Regions from separate parts of the Bacillus sp. GbtcB14 genome, predicted to be linked through region 2. Evidence: riboswitches for the same ligand, from Rfam matches in the RefSeq annotation. Region 2 holds a riboswitch; each other region holds the start of a gene.
What was found. A riboswitch is a leader RNA that binds a small molecule or an ion and turns the genes downstream of it on or off. The one in region 2 is predicted to bind S-adenosylmethionine.
Positions count from the first base shown of each region.

Region 1: linked by a shared signal. The riboswitch ahead of KVT31_RS24890 (peptide ABC transporter substrate-binding protein) and the one ahead of metI (cystathionine gamma-synthase/O-acetylhomoserine thiolyase) in region 2 are both predicted to bind S-adenosylmethionine.
Region 3: linked by a shared signal. The riboswitch ahead of mtnW (2,3-diketo-5-methylthiopentyl-1-phosphate enolase) and the one ahead of metI (cystathionine gamma-synthase/O-acetylhomoserine thiolyase) in region 2 are both predicted to bind S-adenosylmethionine.
Region 4: linked by a shared signal. The riboswitch ahead of KVT31_RS15905 (amino acid ABC transporter permease) and the one ahead of metI (cystathionine gamma-synthase/O-acetylhomoserine thiolyase) in region 2 are both predicted to bind S-adenosylmethionine.

Region 1 covers NZ_JAGXJT010000012.1:51,888-55,287, forward strand. Annotated here, with positions in the region: gene KVT31_RS24890 (peptide ABC transporter substrate-binding protein) at 1-1,493, opposite strand, end outside; SAM riboswitch class I at 1,626-1,730, opposite strand; gene KVT31_RS24895 (aldo/keto reductase) at 1,884-2,717, opposite strand; gene proC (pyrroline-5-carboxylate reductase) at 2,719-3,400, opposite strand, start outside.
Region 2 covers NZ_JAGXJT010000001.1:410,099-413,498, forward strand. Annotated here, with positions in the region: gene metC (cystathionine beta-lyase) at 1-1,034, opposite strand, end outside; gene metI (cystathionine gamma-synthase/O-acetylhomoserine thiolyase) at 1,031-2,143, opposite strand; SAM riboswitch class I at 2,237-2,346, opposite strand; SAM riboswitch class I at 2,550-2,659, shown strand; gene KVT31_RS02175 (bifunctional homocysteine S-methyltransferase/methylenetetrahydrofolate reductase) at 2,730-3,400, shown strand, end outside.
Region 3 covers NZ_JAGXJT010000001.1:601,138-604,537, reverse strand. Annotated here, with positions in the region: gene KVT31_RS03295 (carbon-nitrogen family hydrolase) at 1-397, opposite strand, end outside; gene KVT31_RS03290 (pyridoxal phosphate-dependent aminotransferase) at 497-1,687, shown strand; SAM riboswitch class I at 1,740-1,845, shown strand; gene mtnW (2,3-diketo-5-methylthiopentyl-1-phosphate enolase) at 1,910-3,154, shown strand; gene KVT31_RS03280 (2-hydroxy-3-keto-5-methylthiopentenyl-1-phosphate phosphatase) at 3,151-3,400, shown strand, end outside.
Region 4 covers NZ_JAGXJT010000005.1:69,747-73,146, reverse strand. Annotated here, with positions in the region: gene KVT31_RS15915 (amino acid ABC transporter substrate-binding protein) at 1-585, opposite strand, end outside; gene KVT31_RS15910 (amino acid ABC transporter ATP-binding protein) at 597-1,358, opposite strand; gene KVT31_RS15905 (amino acid ABC transporter permease) at 1,377-2,045, opposite strand; SAM riboswitch class I at 2,115-2,221, opposite strand; gene KVT31_RS15900 (VanW family protein) at 2,439-3,350, opposite strand.

The DNA of each region.
Region 1 (3,400 bases), on a different contig from region 2:
GCTAGTAATGCTTCCCAGCGAGCTTTTTCATCACCGGCTAAAGTCGTTTTCACTTTTGCTATTGTTTCATCAAACTCCTTATTAGAGTAATGATCTAAGTTGTAAGGGTTATTCGTTGTAAATAGCTCAAGGAATGTAATTGGATCCGCAAAGTCAGGGCTCCAGCCGTCAATTCCAATTTCGTAGTCACCTTTTAATAAAAGTGAAACTTGTTGTTTACGTGGTTGCGGCTTTATATTTACTGTTAAGCCATCTAAATTCTTTTCTAGTTGTCCTTTTAAGAATTCACCAGTTTTCTTTTCAAGGTCACCGTCACTTGTTAATAGTTCTAACGTTATTTTTTCAGACCCAAGTTCTTGTTTTGCCTTTTTCCATAATTCTTGAGCAGATTTTGTGTCAACCTTTGTTAAATCGCCGTTTGCAGCACGGAAGTCTGTTCCGTCAGGTCCTTTTGCAAAGTTTTTCGGCACGAGACTAGAGGTTGGTGTAGAGCCGTCATTTAATAACGTATTTACAAAGGATTTTCGATCAATTGTTTGATCGATTGCTTGGCGTGCAGAAACATTTTGAAGTACTTTGTTTTGTTGATTCATACGTAGAAACTGTACCCCTACGTTTGGCCGTTCTTTAAAGTTAGCATCTTTTTTATATTTATCAACGAAGTCAGATGTTAGTTTGATACGATCTAATTGTTTTGATTCGAATAAATTTACTTCTGTAGATTTTTCTTTTACGACGTTAAAATTGATTTCTTCCAGTTTGACAGTATCTTTATCCCAATAGGTAGGGTTTTTCTTAAATTTAAAGCTTTGCTCATGCTTCCAATCGCTTAGTGTAAAAGCTCCGTTGTATAAGATTGTATTGTCTTCTAAAGCGTATTTATCACCTTGTGATTTAAAGAATTCCTCGTTAATTGGTAGAAATGTTGGGAACGCTGTTAAGCTAATAAAGTACGGAACAGGGCGTTCTAATTCTACCTCAAACGTATGGTCATCAATTGCTTTTACACCAAGTTGATCGGCTGGAAGTTCTTTGTTGTTAATTTTTGTTGCGTTTTTAATATCAAAGAATAGAAATGCATATTCAGAGGCTGTTGCTGGATCGACAGCTCTTTGCCAAGCGAAGACAAAATCTTTCGCTGTGACAGGAGTGCCGTTTGACCATTTTGAATCTCGTAAATGGAATGTGTATTTCGTTTTATCGCCACTTACTTCATGAGATTTTGCAACGCCAGGGACAGGTTTGTTACCTTCACCAAGATTATACAAACCTTCAAATACGTTTCTCATTACTTGACCAGAATCAGTATCTGTAGCACGAGCTGTATCCATTGTTCGTATTTCAGTAGGTGAAGATAAGTTTAAAACCTGTTTACTAGGTGCCTCGTCTTTTGCATTTGCTCCGCTTGCTTCGTTTTTATAACTACCGCAACCAGTTAATAAAATACTTACTCCTACAACTGATGCAATACCGGGTACAAACTTCTTTTTCATTTGATTTTCCTCCTAAATAATTAAGTTTGGATGATGATGAGGGAAATGAAAAATAAAAAATCCCTCTTTTCATATTGAGAAAGAGGGATTTTTACGTACAAGTTATGCACCCGTATATAAACGAAGTCCCTCATTCTATCTTTCAAGCACAAAGCTTGCAGGAAGTGGCACAGTGTTCAAAATGAACCTGTTGCCGAGGTTTCAAAGGGCCAGTCCCTCCACCTCTCTTGATACAATGAGTAAACGAATAAATTTTATTAATTTTTGTGTTTCTTTGATAATTCAAAATCTTACACCTTGGATAATGAAGTGTCAACCGATTGAAATATAGTTTAAATTTTCAGTTTTCTTTAATGAGAAAAACCACTGCATATGGCAGTGGTTTTTCTACTAGAAGTTAAAGTTATCTGGGTCTGGACCAACGCGACGATCTTCATTTAGAGCTTGAATTGCTTTCATGTCATCAGCACTTAATTCAAAATCGAATATATTTGCATTTTCAATAATGCGATGTTCTTTAATAGATTTAGGGATTGTTACAACTTCATTTTGTAAATCCCAGCGTAAAATAATTTGTGCAGTTGATTTATTATATTTTGTTGCAATGTTTTGTAATGTTGAGTTGTCCAGTAGCTGTCCTTGCATTAATGGTGACCAAGCTTCAAGCTGGATATTATGTTCTTTACAGAAAGCGTGTAACTCTTCCTGTGCTAAACGTGGATGATATTCCACTTGGTTGACCATTGGCTTAATTTCAGCAATTTCAAATACGTCTTGTAAGTGGTGAATGTGGAAATTACTCACACCGATAGCACGAACACGGCCATCTTTATAAAGTTTTTCTAATGCTTTCCATGATTCAGTATATTTCCCTTTTACAGGCCAATGTACTAAATATAAATCTAAATATTCTAGACCTAATTTCTCTAATGTAGTTTCAAATGCTTGAAGTGTTGTTTCATACCCTTGATCGCTATTCCATACTTTTGATGTGATAAATAATTCTTCACGTGCAACACCTGATTCACGGATCGCTTGTCCAACGCCTTCTTCGTTTTGATAAATTGCTGCAGTATCAATGCTGTGGTAGCCATTTTTAATTGCTGCTTTTACAGATTCAATTACTTCTGAACCATCTTCTACTTTAAAAACACCTAAACCGAACCACGGCATTTTTACACCGTTATGTAATGTTGTATAGTCTTTTAAACTTGTTAAATTCATATTATTTCCCCCTAGCTTTTTTGTTTGTTGCTTCTACTGCTTTTTGAATTGCCTCTGAAAAATTATATTCATATAAAGCTTTGAGACCCTCAGCTGTGGAACCACCTGGTGTTGTTACTTGTTCGCGGAGGTTAGCTGGATCTTGCGTTTGTTCAAGCATAGAAGCAGAGCCGGAAATCATTTGAATGACAAGGTGTTTTGCAGTCGCTTCATCGACTCCATAACTTTTTGTTGCTTCAATTAAGCTTTCAGCAAAGTAATAAAGGAAAGCTGGTGCACTTCCAGTAACTGCGGTAAGCTGATGAACTTCCTCTTCAGTGCAAAGTTGCGAAGTACCAATGCCTCTTAAAAGCAGTTGCAGGGTTTCTTGATGCATCTCGTTTACTGATCGTCCCATTGTATATAAGGAGATAGACTTTCCAATTTCAGCAGCTGTATTTGGCATAATCCAAGCGACAGGTGTTCCCCCGGGAAGTCTTTCTTCTAAATAAGATGGGCCAATGCCAGCAGCTACCGTTACGACAAGTTGATTCGATAGTAACGGAGATAATTCTGCTAATAATTCTTCATGTGCAGAAGGTGGCATTGCTAAAACAATTGTATCAACAGATGTAACATGCTGCTTCCAATCTGTTGCAGTAGACACATTATATCGCGCTCGTAATTGTTCTAGCTTTTCTACG
Region 2 (3,400 bases):
TGTGACAGGGCTGCATGTGACATTTTAGCTGGGTAGGAAAGAATCGATTCGACAGCTCCTAAACTAACTGCAAAGACAGGTAATTTTACTTTTGATAAAAATTGGCGGAGTGCGTCTTCTGATTGTAAAGTGAAAGATAGGACAGCTCCGGCTGATGTAGCTTGTGAATGTTGAATATCAAATCCAAGATGTGTTTGTAAGCCAGGATAATAGACATTTTGAACTTTAGCGTGCTCTTGTAAATAGTGTGCAATTTTATTGGCGTTTGCAGCTGAATGCTCAAGACGTACATGCAATGTTTTTAGGCCGCGAAGTACGAGAGAACAGTCTTGAGGACCTAAAATAGCACCGAATGCATTTTGTAAAAATCCAAGTTTTTGAGCGAGTTCGGTATCTTTTACAACCGCTAATCCGGCAGTAACATCACTATGACCAGCAATGAATTTTGTGGCACTATGAAGAACGACATCGGCCCCAAGATCAAGTGGTTTCTGGAATAGTGGTGTCAAAAATGTATTATCAACAAAAGTAAGGGCGTCGATAGATTTTGCAAGTTTAGAAACTGCACGAATATCTGTCACTTTTAAAAGTGGATTAGAGGGCGTTTCCACATAAAAGAGTTTTGTATTTGGCTTAATGTTTTGCTTTATTTCTTCTAAATTGGTCATATCAACAAATGTATGTGAAACACCGTAACGGGAGAGAACTTCAGTTATAATTCGATAAGTGCCTCCATATACGTCTTCTGAAATGAGTACGTGATCGCCTTGTGAAAGAAGGAGGAATGCAGTAGAAATCGCTGCAATTCCTGATGCGAAGGCAAATCCTTTTGTTCCGCCTTCTAATAAAGCAATGATATCTTCAAGAGCTTCACGAGTTGGATTACCAGAGCGGCTATAATCATATTTTCCGAATGTATCTACATCAAATTGGTGGAATGTTGATGTGTTATAGATGGGAACGTTAACAGCTCCTGTTTGCGAGTCGTGTTTATATTGGTTGTGCAGTAAGAGTGTATCTATAGAATAACTCATATTCTTACACCTTCTTTTACAAGTTTAATGGCTTGCTTTAAGTCTTGAATCAAATCGTTACTATTTTCAATACCAACGGAAAATCGTAGAAGACGATTACATACACCGTTTGCTGTTCTGATTTCTTCTGGGATATCAGCATGTGTTTGCGTTGCTGGATACGTCATTAGACTTTCAACACCACCAAGACTTTCAGCAAATGTAATTAAGGATAAAGATTGTAAGAAGGGATTAATCCATGTTTCATCTTTCAGACGAAATGAGATCATGCCGCCTCTTCCAGGATAAAATACATCTGTCACCCCGTCTTCATTATTTAAATAAGCAACAACTGCTTTTGCATTTTCTTCATGTTGTCTCATGCGAAGCGCTAACGTTTTCATACCGCGAATTAATAGCCATGAGTCAAATGGGCTTAAAACCGCACCAGAGGCATTATGATAATGAGCGATTTCCTCACAAAGTTCCGTTCCTTTTGCAACGACAAGACCGCTTAGTACATCGTTATGTCCTCCTAAATATTTTGTGGCGCTATGAAGCACAATGTCGGCACCTTCTGTTAATGGCTGCTGTATATAAGGCGTATAAAATGTGTTGTCTACAATAAGAAGTAGTCCGTGTCTTTTCGCTACGGTTGCGACAGCGGCAATATCGGTAACTTGCATTAATGGGTTAGTCGGAGTTTCTATGAAAATAGCCTTCGTTTCAGTTGTGATAGCTTTCTCAATTTGTTTAATAGATTGTGTATTTACGTATCTACATCGAACGTTCCACTTTTTTTCATGCTCAGAAAATAATCGATAAGTGCCCCCGTATAAATCTTCGGATACAATAAGTTCGTCTCCAGAACGGAATAGGGAAAGGACGAGGAGAACAGCTGCCATCCCTGAACTACAGGCATAACCTTGTTCACCGTATTCTAAGTCTGCGATTGCCTGCTCTAACAGGCCGCGAGTTGGATTTCCAGTTCGTGAATAGTCAAAACCAGTAGATTTACCAATTCCTTCGTGACGATAAGCAGTTGAGAAATAAACAGGTGGATTAACAGTTCCTGTTGTAGTTTCGCTCCGGTTTCCGATTTGTGCTAGTTTTGTTTCAATAGTTGACATTTAAAAATTCCTCCTTTTTAAATTAACAATTAAGTGAATGTAAAATAAAAAAAGCCTTCTAAGAAGAAGGCTTTCGGTTTGAATAGAGTCTTCTTCTCATCTGTCAAATCTTTCACAATTTGCTGGAATTAGCACCTTATTAACAAATGTTAATGGTTGCTGAGGCGTCATAGGGCCAGTCCCTCTACCTCTCTAGATAAGAATGTTCGTATGAAATTTTATTATGTTTTTAACTTTACAACAAAAGATAATTGAATTGCAACTTTATTTTAAATAATTTTTATTTTTCCGCAAGTGTCATTGACTTTTGTATTTGTGCATGCTAAATTTATTAAAAAATTAACAAACATTGTTAAAAGGGGAACGTATTTCCTTTTAGCTACATAAATAAAATAATAAAGACAAACTCTTATTGAGAGCGGTGGAGGGAAAGGCCCTGTGAAACCCGGCAACCTTCAAACGAAATGTTTGAAACGGTGCTAATACCTGCAAAACGAATGTTTTGCATGATAAGAGGAGGATCGATTATGTCCCCCTCTTCAAAGTGAAGAGGGGGTTTTTATATTGATAGAAATGAGGGAGATTTGTGAAATTACTAGATTTATTATCAAAAGGAATTGTAATAGGTGATGGCGCGGTTGGAACTTTATTACATTCACATGGCTTGCAAAGTAGTTTTGAAGAATTGAATATATCTGATCCAGATTTAATTATATCGATTCATAAGCAATATGTAGCTGCTGGGGCAGATGTGATTCAAACAAATACGTACGGAGCAAATGAAGCAAAATTACGTATGTATGGCTTAGAGAATCAAGTTGTTCAAATTAATAAAGCGGCAGTGAAGATTGCGAAAGCATCTGTTACAGATAGAAATGCAATTTTAGGAACAATTGGTGGTATGAAACATATCGGAGCTGTTACGACAACTGATATGGAGCGAGAATTTATGTTACTGGAACAGGCGAGTGCATTACTAGAAGAACAGGTTGATGGACTGTTATTAGAGACTTTTTATGATGAGTTTGAATTACTTCATGCTGTTCAGGTGTTACGAAAACAAACGAATATTCCAATTGTAGCTCAGTTAGCGTTACATGAGGCAGGTACGACTCAAAATGGAAATGATGTAAATGAAATATTAAAACAGCTTTTAGATTACGGTGCAAATGTTGTTGGATTGAACTGCCAACTAGGGCCACTTCACATGACGGAAGCTTTTAAAATGATATCGATTCCTCAAAATGGCTACTTGTC
Region 3 (3,400 bases), 190 kb from region 2:
TAAATTCGCCCGTACTATTACCAGCTATTAAATATTTATGTTCATCCATAAGCTGAAATAAATGTACTTTACTATATTCGTTGACTAGCTGTCCTTCATTATTTACAACATACATCGTATTTGTAACGCCTTGCTCCATTTGCTTCGCTATAGAACCACCGACAATATGTACACCATATTGTTTCGACCACTCTTTCAGCTTTTCTTTCGTTTCTAATCCATCCCTATCTGCAATTTCAGAAAGCCTAGTTAAATCATATCCTGTTGTCCACAGTTCTGGTAAGACAATAACATCGGGTCTTTCTTTCATTGCTTCACTTATTTTATTTTTAGCATTCTCAATATTTTTTTCTACATCTCCAAAGACAATATCCATTTGAATACATGCGACTTTCATTTTGTCAGCCCCATTCTTAATTTTTTTCTTTACAAAATACTGGAAAGATTATATCATTTGTCACTAGAATTGTAACAACTTTCAAAAGAGGTGGAAAGTATGAAATTATTTCAACCTTCTGAGATAGTAACATCATTGCCAACACAATTTTTTGCTTCACTTGTTGCAAAAGTTAACAAAGTCGTTGCAGCAGGTCACGATGTTATTAATCTAGGACAAGGTAATCCAGATCAACCAACACCACAGCATATCGTAAAAGCTTTACAAGACGCTGCTGAAAAGGCCATTCATCATAAATACCCGCCATTTCGTGGACATGAAAGTTTAAAAGAAGCTGTGGCAACATTCTATAAACGTGAATACGGCGTCGAATTAAATCCAAAAACAGAAGTTGCTATTTTGTTTGGCGGAAAGGCTGGATTAGTAGAATTACCAATTTGTTTTACAAACCCTGGTGATACCATTCTCGTTCCAGATCCAGGATATCCAGATTATTTATCGGGAGTTGCTTTAGCAAAAGCACAATTTGAAACAATGCCGCTACTTGCAGAAAATAATTTTTTACCGGATTATACGAAAATTGATGACACTATCGCTGAGCGGGCAAAGTTAATGTTTTTAAATTACCCAAACAATCCTACTGGTGCTACTGCATCAAAAGATTTCTTTGATGAAACTATTCATTTTGCTAATGAACATAATATATTAGTCGTTCATGATTTCGCTTACGGTGCGATTGGATTCGATGGTCAAAAACCTGTTAGTTTCTTGCAAGCAGACGGCGCTAAAGATACAGGTATTGAAATTTACACTTTATCGAAAACTTTCAATATGGCTGGATGGCGTATTGCTTTTGCTGTGGGAAATGCAAGTGTCATTGAAACAATTAACTTATTACAAGATCATATGTATGTTAGTATTTTTGGTGCAGTTCAAAATGCTGCCCGTGAAGCACTATTAAGTTCACAGTCTTGCGTCGTAGACCTTGTAAATAGTTACGAATCTCGCAGAAACGCTCTTATTTCAGCCTGTCACTCAATTGGCTGGGATGTAGACATTCCAACAGGATCATTCTTTGCATGGCTTCCTGTACCAGAAGGTTATACATCTGAGCAATTTTCTGATATTTTACTAGAAAAAGCACATGTTGCAGTTGCCCCTGGTGTTGGATTTGGTGAACATGGCGAAGGGTATGTCCGCGTTGGCCTCTTACATACAGAAGATAGATTGCAAGAAGCCATTAATCGAATTGATAAATTAAATTTTTTCAAAAAGTCATTGACAACATGAAAAATATCTGACAAAATTCAGTTATCTTAAAAATTTAAACATTTCTAAATACTTCTTATCAAGAGCAGGTGGAGGGACGAGCCCGACGAAACCCGGCAACCGATCTACAATTGTAGACACGGTGCTAATTCTCGCAGCATTATGCTGACAGATAAGGAGCTGGTTGTAAAAAAACCTCTCCTTAGCTGAGAGGTTTTTTTATTTAACTAGGAGGTTTTAACAATGAGCGGAATTATAGCGACATATTTAATCCATGATGATTCACATAACTTAGAAAAAAAAGCTGAGCAAATTGCACTCGGTTTAACAATTGGATCTTGGACTCATTTGCCACACTTATTGCAAGAACAATTAAAACAGCATAAAGGCAACGTCATTCATGTTGAGGAATTAGCTGAACAAGAACATACCAATTCGTATTTACGAAAAAAAGTAAAACGCGGGATTATTAAAATTGAATATCCGTTATTAAACTTCAGTCCAGACTTACCAGCAATTTTAACAACTACATTCGGAAAGCTATCTCTTGATGGCGAAGTGAAATTAATCGACTTAACTTTTTCAGACGAGTTAAAAAAGCATTTTCCTGGTCCAAAGTTCGGGATAGATGGTATTCGAAACCTACTACAAGTGCATGAGCGTCCTCTTTTAATGAGTATTTTTAAAGGAATGATTGGACGAAATATTGGGTATTTAAAAACGCAATTACGCGATCAAGCAATTGGTGGTGTAGATATAGTAAAAGATGATGAAATATTATTTGAGAATACATTAACACCACTTACGAAACGCATTGTATCTGGAAAAGAAGTTTTACAATCCGTATATGAAACATACGGACATAAAACGTTATATGCCGTAAATTTAACAGGTCGAACTTTCGATTTAAAAGAAAATGCGAAACGCGCAGTGCAAGCCGGGGCTGATATTCTATTATTTAACGTATTTGCTTACGGACTAGATGTACTACAATCACTGGCAGAAGATAATGAAATCACAGTTCCTATTATGGCACACCCTGCTGTAAGTGGTGCTTACTCAGCATCCAAGTTATATGGAGTTTCCTCTCCATTATTACTCGGAAAACTATTACGTTATGCTGGCGCTGACTTTTCATTATTCCCATCTCCATATGGAAGTGTTGCACTAGAAAAAGAGGACGCTCTTGCTATCTCGAAATATTTAACTGAAGACGATCCATTTTTCAAGAAGAGTTTTTCTGTTCCGTCTGCTGGTATTCACCCTGGTTTCGTTCCCTTTATTTTACGAGATTTCGGTAAAGAGGTTGTTATTAATGCTGGCGGCGGGATACATGGACATCCGAGCGGGGCGCAAGGCGGCGGTAAAGCTTTCCGTACTGCAATTGATGCTACTTTGCAAAATACACCACTTCATGAAGTAGATGACATAAATTTGCACAGTGCACTACAAATATGGGGAAATCCCTCTCATGGGGTGAAATTATGAGTATTCAAGTATTTTGTGATTTCGATGGCACGATTACAAATAATGATAACATTATGTCCATTATGGAAAAATTTGCACCACCAGAAGCCGAAGAAGTAAAGAACAGAATTTTATCACAAGAGCTGTCTATTCAAGAAGGTGTTTCTCAATTATTTCAATTAATACCTACTAGTCTACACGATGATATGATTCAATTTTTAATAAAAACTGCTGAAATACGTAATGGTTTTCATGAATTTATACAAT
Region 4 (3,400 bases), on a different contig from region 2:
CACTTGAACTTTATCATTATAGTAAGCATCCACGCGTCCAAGCCCTACTTCATTTAATTCTGCTGTTGGATCTTCCGAGAACGTTTTAATTGTAAAAGCATTGTTTTTATTTAAAGCTTTTAACTCTTGTTCTCCCGCTGTACCAAGCCCAACACCTACAGTCTTTCCCTTCAGATCTTCTAACGATTTAATTGCATTATTATCTTTCTTAACCGCGAAAACAGATCCTGAATACACGTATGGGATTGAAAAATCATATTTCTTTTTTCTTTCCGAAGAAACGGATAATTCATTTGCTATTGTATCAATACGACCTGAATCTAATAAACCGAATAATCCTTCAAAATCAGAAACATTCCACTCCACTTTATATCCAGCCTTTTTAGCAGCTGCTTCAATAATCTCAGCATCAAACCCTTTTACTTTCTCACCTTCTTTAAAAATAAATGGGCTACGCCCTGCGGAAGTCCCAACTTTCACTACTTTTTCATTTGTTTTTTCGCTTGCTTTATCCGAACCACAAGCTGATAAAACTCCAACTGATACTGTTAATGCTAATGTTAGTAATAATGATGATTTTCTCATAACTCTTCCTCCTAAATAACGAAATGATTGCCTTCTTCAGAAGCATTTAGTTGTCGTAAAAATTTTTGTGTGCGTTCATTTTTGGGATTCCGAAAAATTTCTTCCGGCGTTCCCTGCTCTACAACAATGCCATCAGCCATAAATATAATGCGATCTGCCACCTCTTTCGCAAAATTCATTTCATGTGTAACAATAACCATCGTTATATGCTGCCTTGCCAAATCTTTAATCACTTGCAATACCTCGTTCACCAATTCTGGGTCGAGTGCCGAAGTCGGTTCATCAAATAGTAATACAGCAGGATTTAAAGCCATTGCCCTAGCTATCCCTATTCTTTGCTGTTGTCCACCTGATAACATTGATGGATAAGAAGCCTCTTTATCAGCTAAACCTACTTGTTTTAATAGATTTCTTGCTATTTTCTGTGCTTCTCCTTCACTTTTTTTCTGTACAACTGTTAATGGCGTTGTAATATTTTGTAATGCTGTTTTATTTTTAAATAAATTATAGTTTTGAAAGACCATAGCTGTTTTTTGGCGTAATTTTATTATTTCCTTTTTATAAAATCTCTTCGCATGAATCTCTAAATCTTCAATTCTAATCCTTCCATCCTCTGGTTGTTCTAATAAATTTAAACATCTTAATAATGTCGATTTACCTGAACCAGAAGGCCCAATAATGACTACCACTTCTCCTTTATTTACAGTAAGTGAGATTCCTTTTAGTACGTCATTATGCTTGTAAGACTTATACAAATCTCTTATCTCAATCACATATATCACCCATTCCTTTTACAAGTACGGTGCATCAAGTTTCCTTTCTAATTTTTTCTGTCCCCAGCTAATTACAATTGTAATAATCCAATATACAATCGCTACCGCTAAATAACTTTCCATATAACGATACGATTGTGCCGCTAGCATTTTCGCTTGCGCCAAAATTTCAGCCACCCCAAGTGCAAAAGATAATGAAGATTCTTTTAACAATCCGACAAAATTATTTCCAAGTGACGGTACTGCGACACGAATAGCTTGTGGAAAGATAATCTGCCGCATAGCTTGTGCCTTTGTCATTCCAACTGATAAACAAGCATCCATTTGTCCTGATTCTACAGCATTTAAGGAGCCTCGAATAATTTCTGACAAATAAGCAGCATTATTTAAACTGAGCCCAATTAGAGTTGCTTGCATTGCTGTAAGCACTGTAAAGGTCGGGGATATTTGCGGCAATCCGAAATACAACACAAATAATTGAACTAATAAAGGTGTTCCTCTAAAGAAAGATATATATACTCTTGCAATAGAATATAAAAATTTCGTTTTGTTTTTCGTTATGATCGCCAAGCCAATCCCTATAACAAAAGAAATAATCATTGAAACTACAGTAATCCCTAACGTTATGTATACGTACTTAAATAATTGCGGAAAACTTTCTAAAAAATACGTTACATCAAACTTCACTCTATCCCCCCTCTCTAAACAAAAAACTCTTCTTACACATATAAGAAGAGTTGAATGTTAATCCATTTCCCCCCATCTTCCAAACGCTTCATACGTTTGCTGGAATTAGCACAGTACTTTTGTAGCCTGTTGCTGAGATTTCATCGGGCCAGTCCCTCCATCTCTCTTGATAAGAAAACTAATAATTTTTTCCATTTATTTAGTTGTTATTATGAAGAATACATTCTATTATTGATAATGTCAATAGGAAAACTAAGAATTAAATTCAATACTTTTTAAGACTGTTTTACTCCTGCTAAAATGCATTATATCTTGAAGTGTAATATTAATCGCACTGAAAAAGCCATTACTTCTATCAAACTTAGAAATAATGGCTTTACTTTAGTATTATACTTATTTCATTTTATGTACTTCAGCAACTAACTTTCCGCCCTGAATGCCCATATAGAGTTTCACAGGTGCATCATTCGTGTTTTCAAACACTAAGTCTAAGTATGGATAAGCAATCGTAGCATCTCTTCCTTGTGGAACATAGCCTACTGTTTTAGAATGTGTAGTTCTCTCTACCATTTTCAAACCAGCTTGATCTGCTGCATTGTATAATGTTGATGATGTTTGACAAACACCACCGCCATATCCATCTACTAATTTACCATCTACAATTTCTTTTCCTAGTTGATATCCTTTATCTGGCGTTGTATCACCAATTAATGCATTGAAAGAGAAACTGTCTCCTTTTGCTAATACAACTCCATTTATGCTCGCTGCTGACAAACGAATATTCTCAATACGACCACCTGTTGAGCCACCTAAATTCGTTTCATATCTACCAATTACCGTGCCACTTCCTTGTGCATCATTTAATGTTGCGGTAGGTTTTTTCTCAACAATAGGTAATTGATATGAAGAATCCCACATACCAACGTTTAATAATTTATTTACTAACTCTTTTTCCATTAATTCAAAAGAAGGCTTTCCTTCTTGCCAACTTCCGTCAGATGTTAAACGTGAAGGAACCATCTTTTTGTCAACGTTTTTACCAACTTCCTTAGCAACCTTCTCTACCGATTTTTTAAATTTTGCTTCATCTTCAAAATAGCCTAGACTCGATAAATCTAACTTTTTCACTTCCGTACCAGTTCGACCATCAACTAAACTAATAGAATCCTGTACTTCTGCTTTAGCCTCTACCGTGTGGCCACCAATATCACTTACTAATGCAACATCACTTACTTTTGTACCACAACCACTCACTACAGCTACACATAACACCCCAACTAATATACCCTTTACTTTACGGAACAATATACTCTCCCCTTTTTCCCAATATTACTTTTATGTATTATTTCATTTTT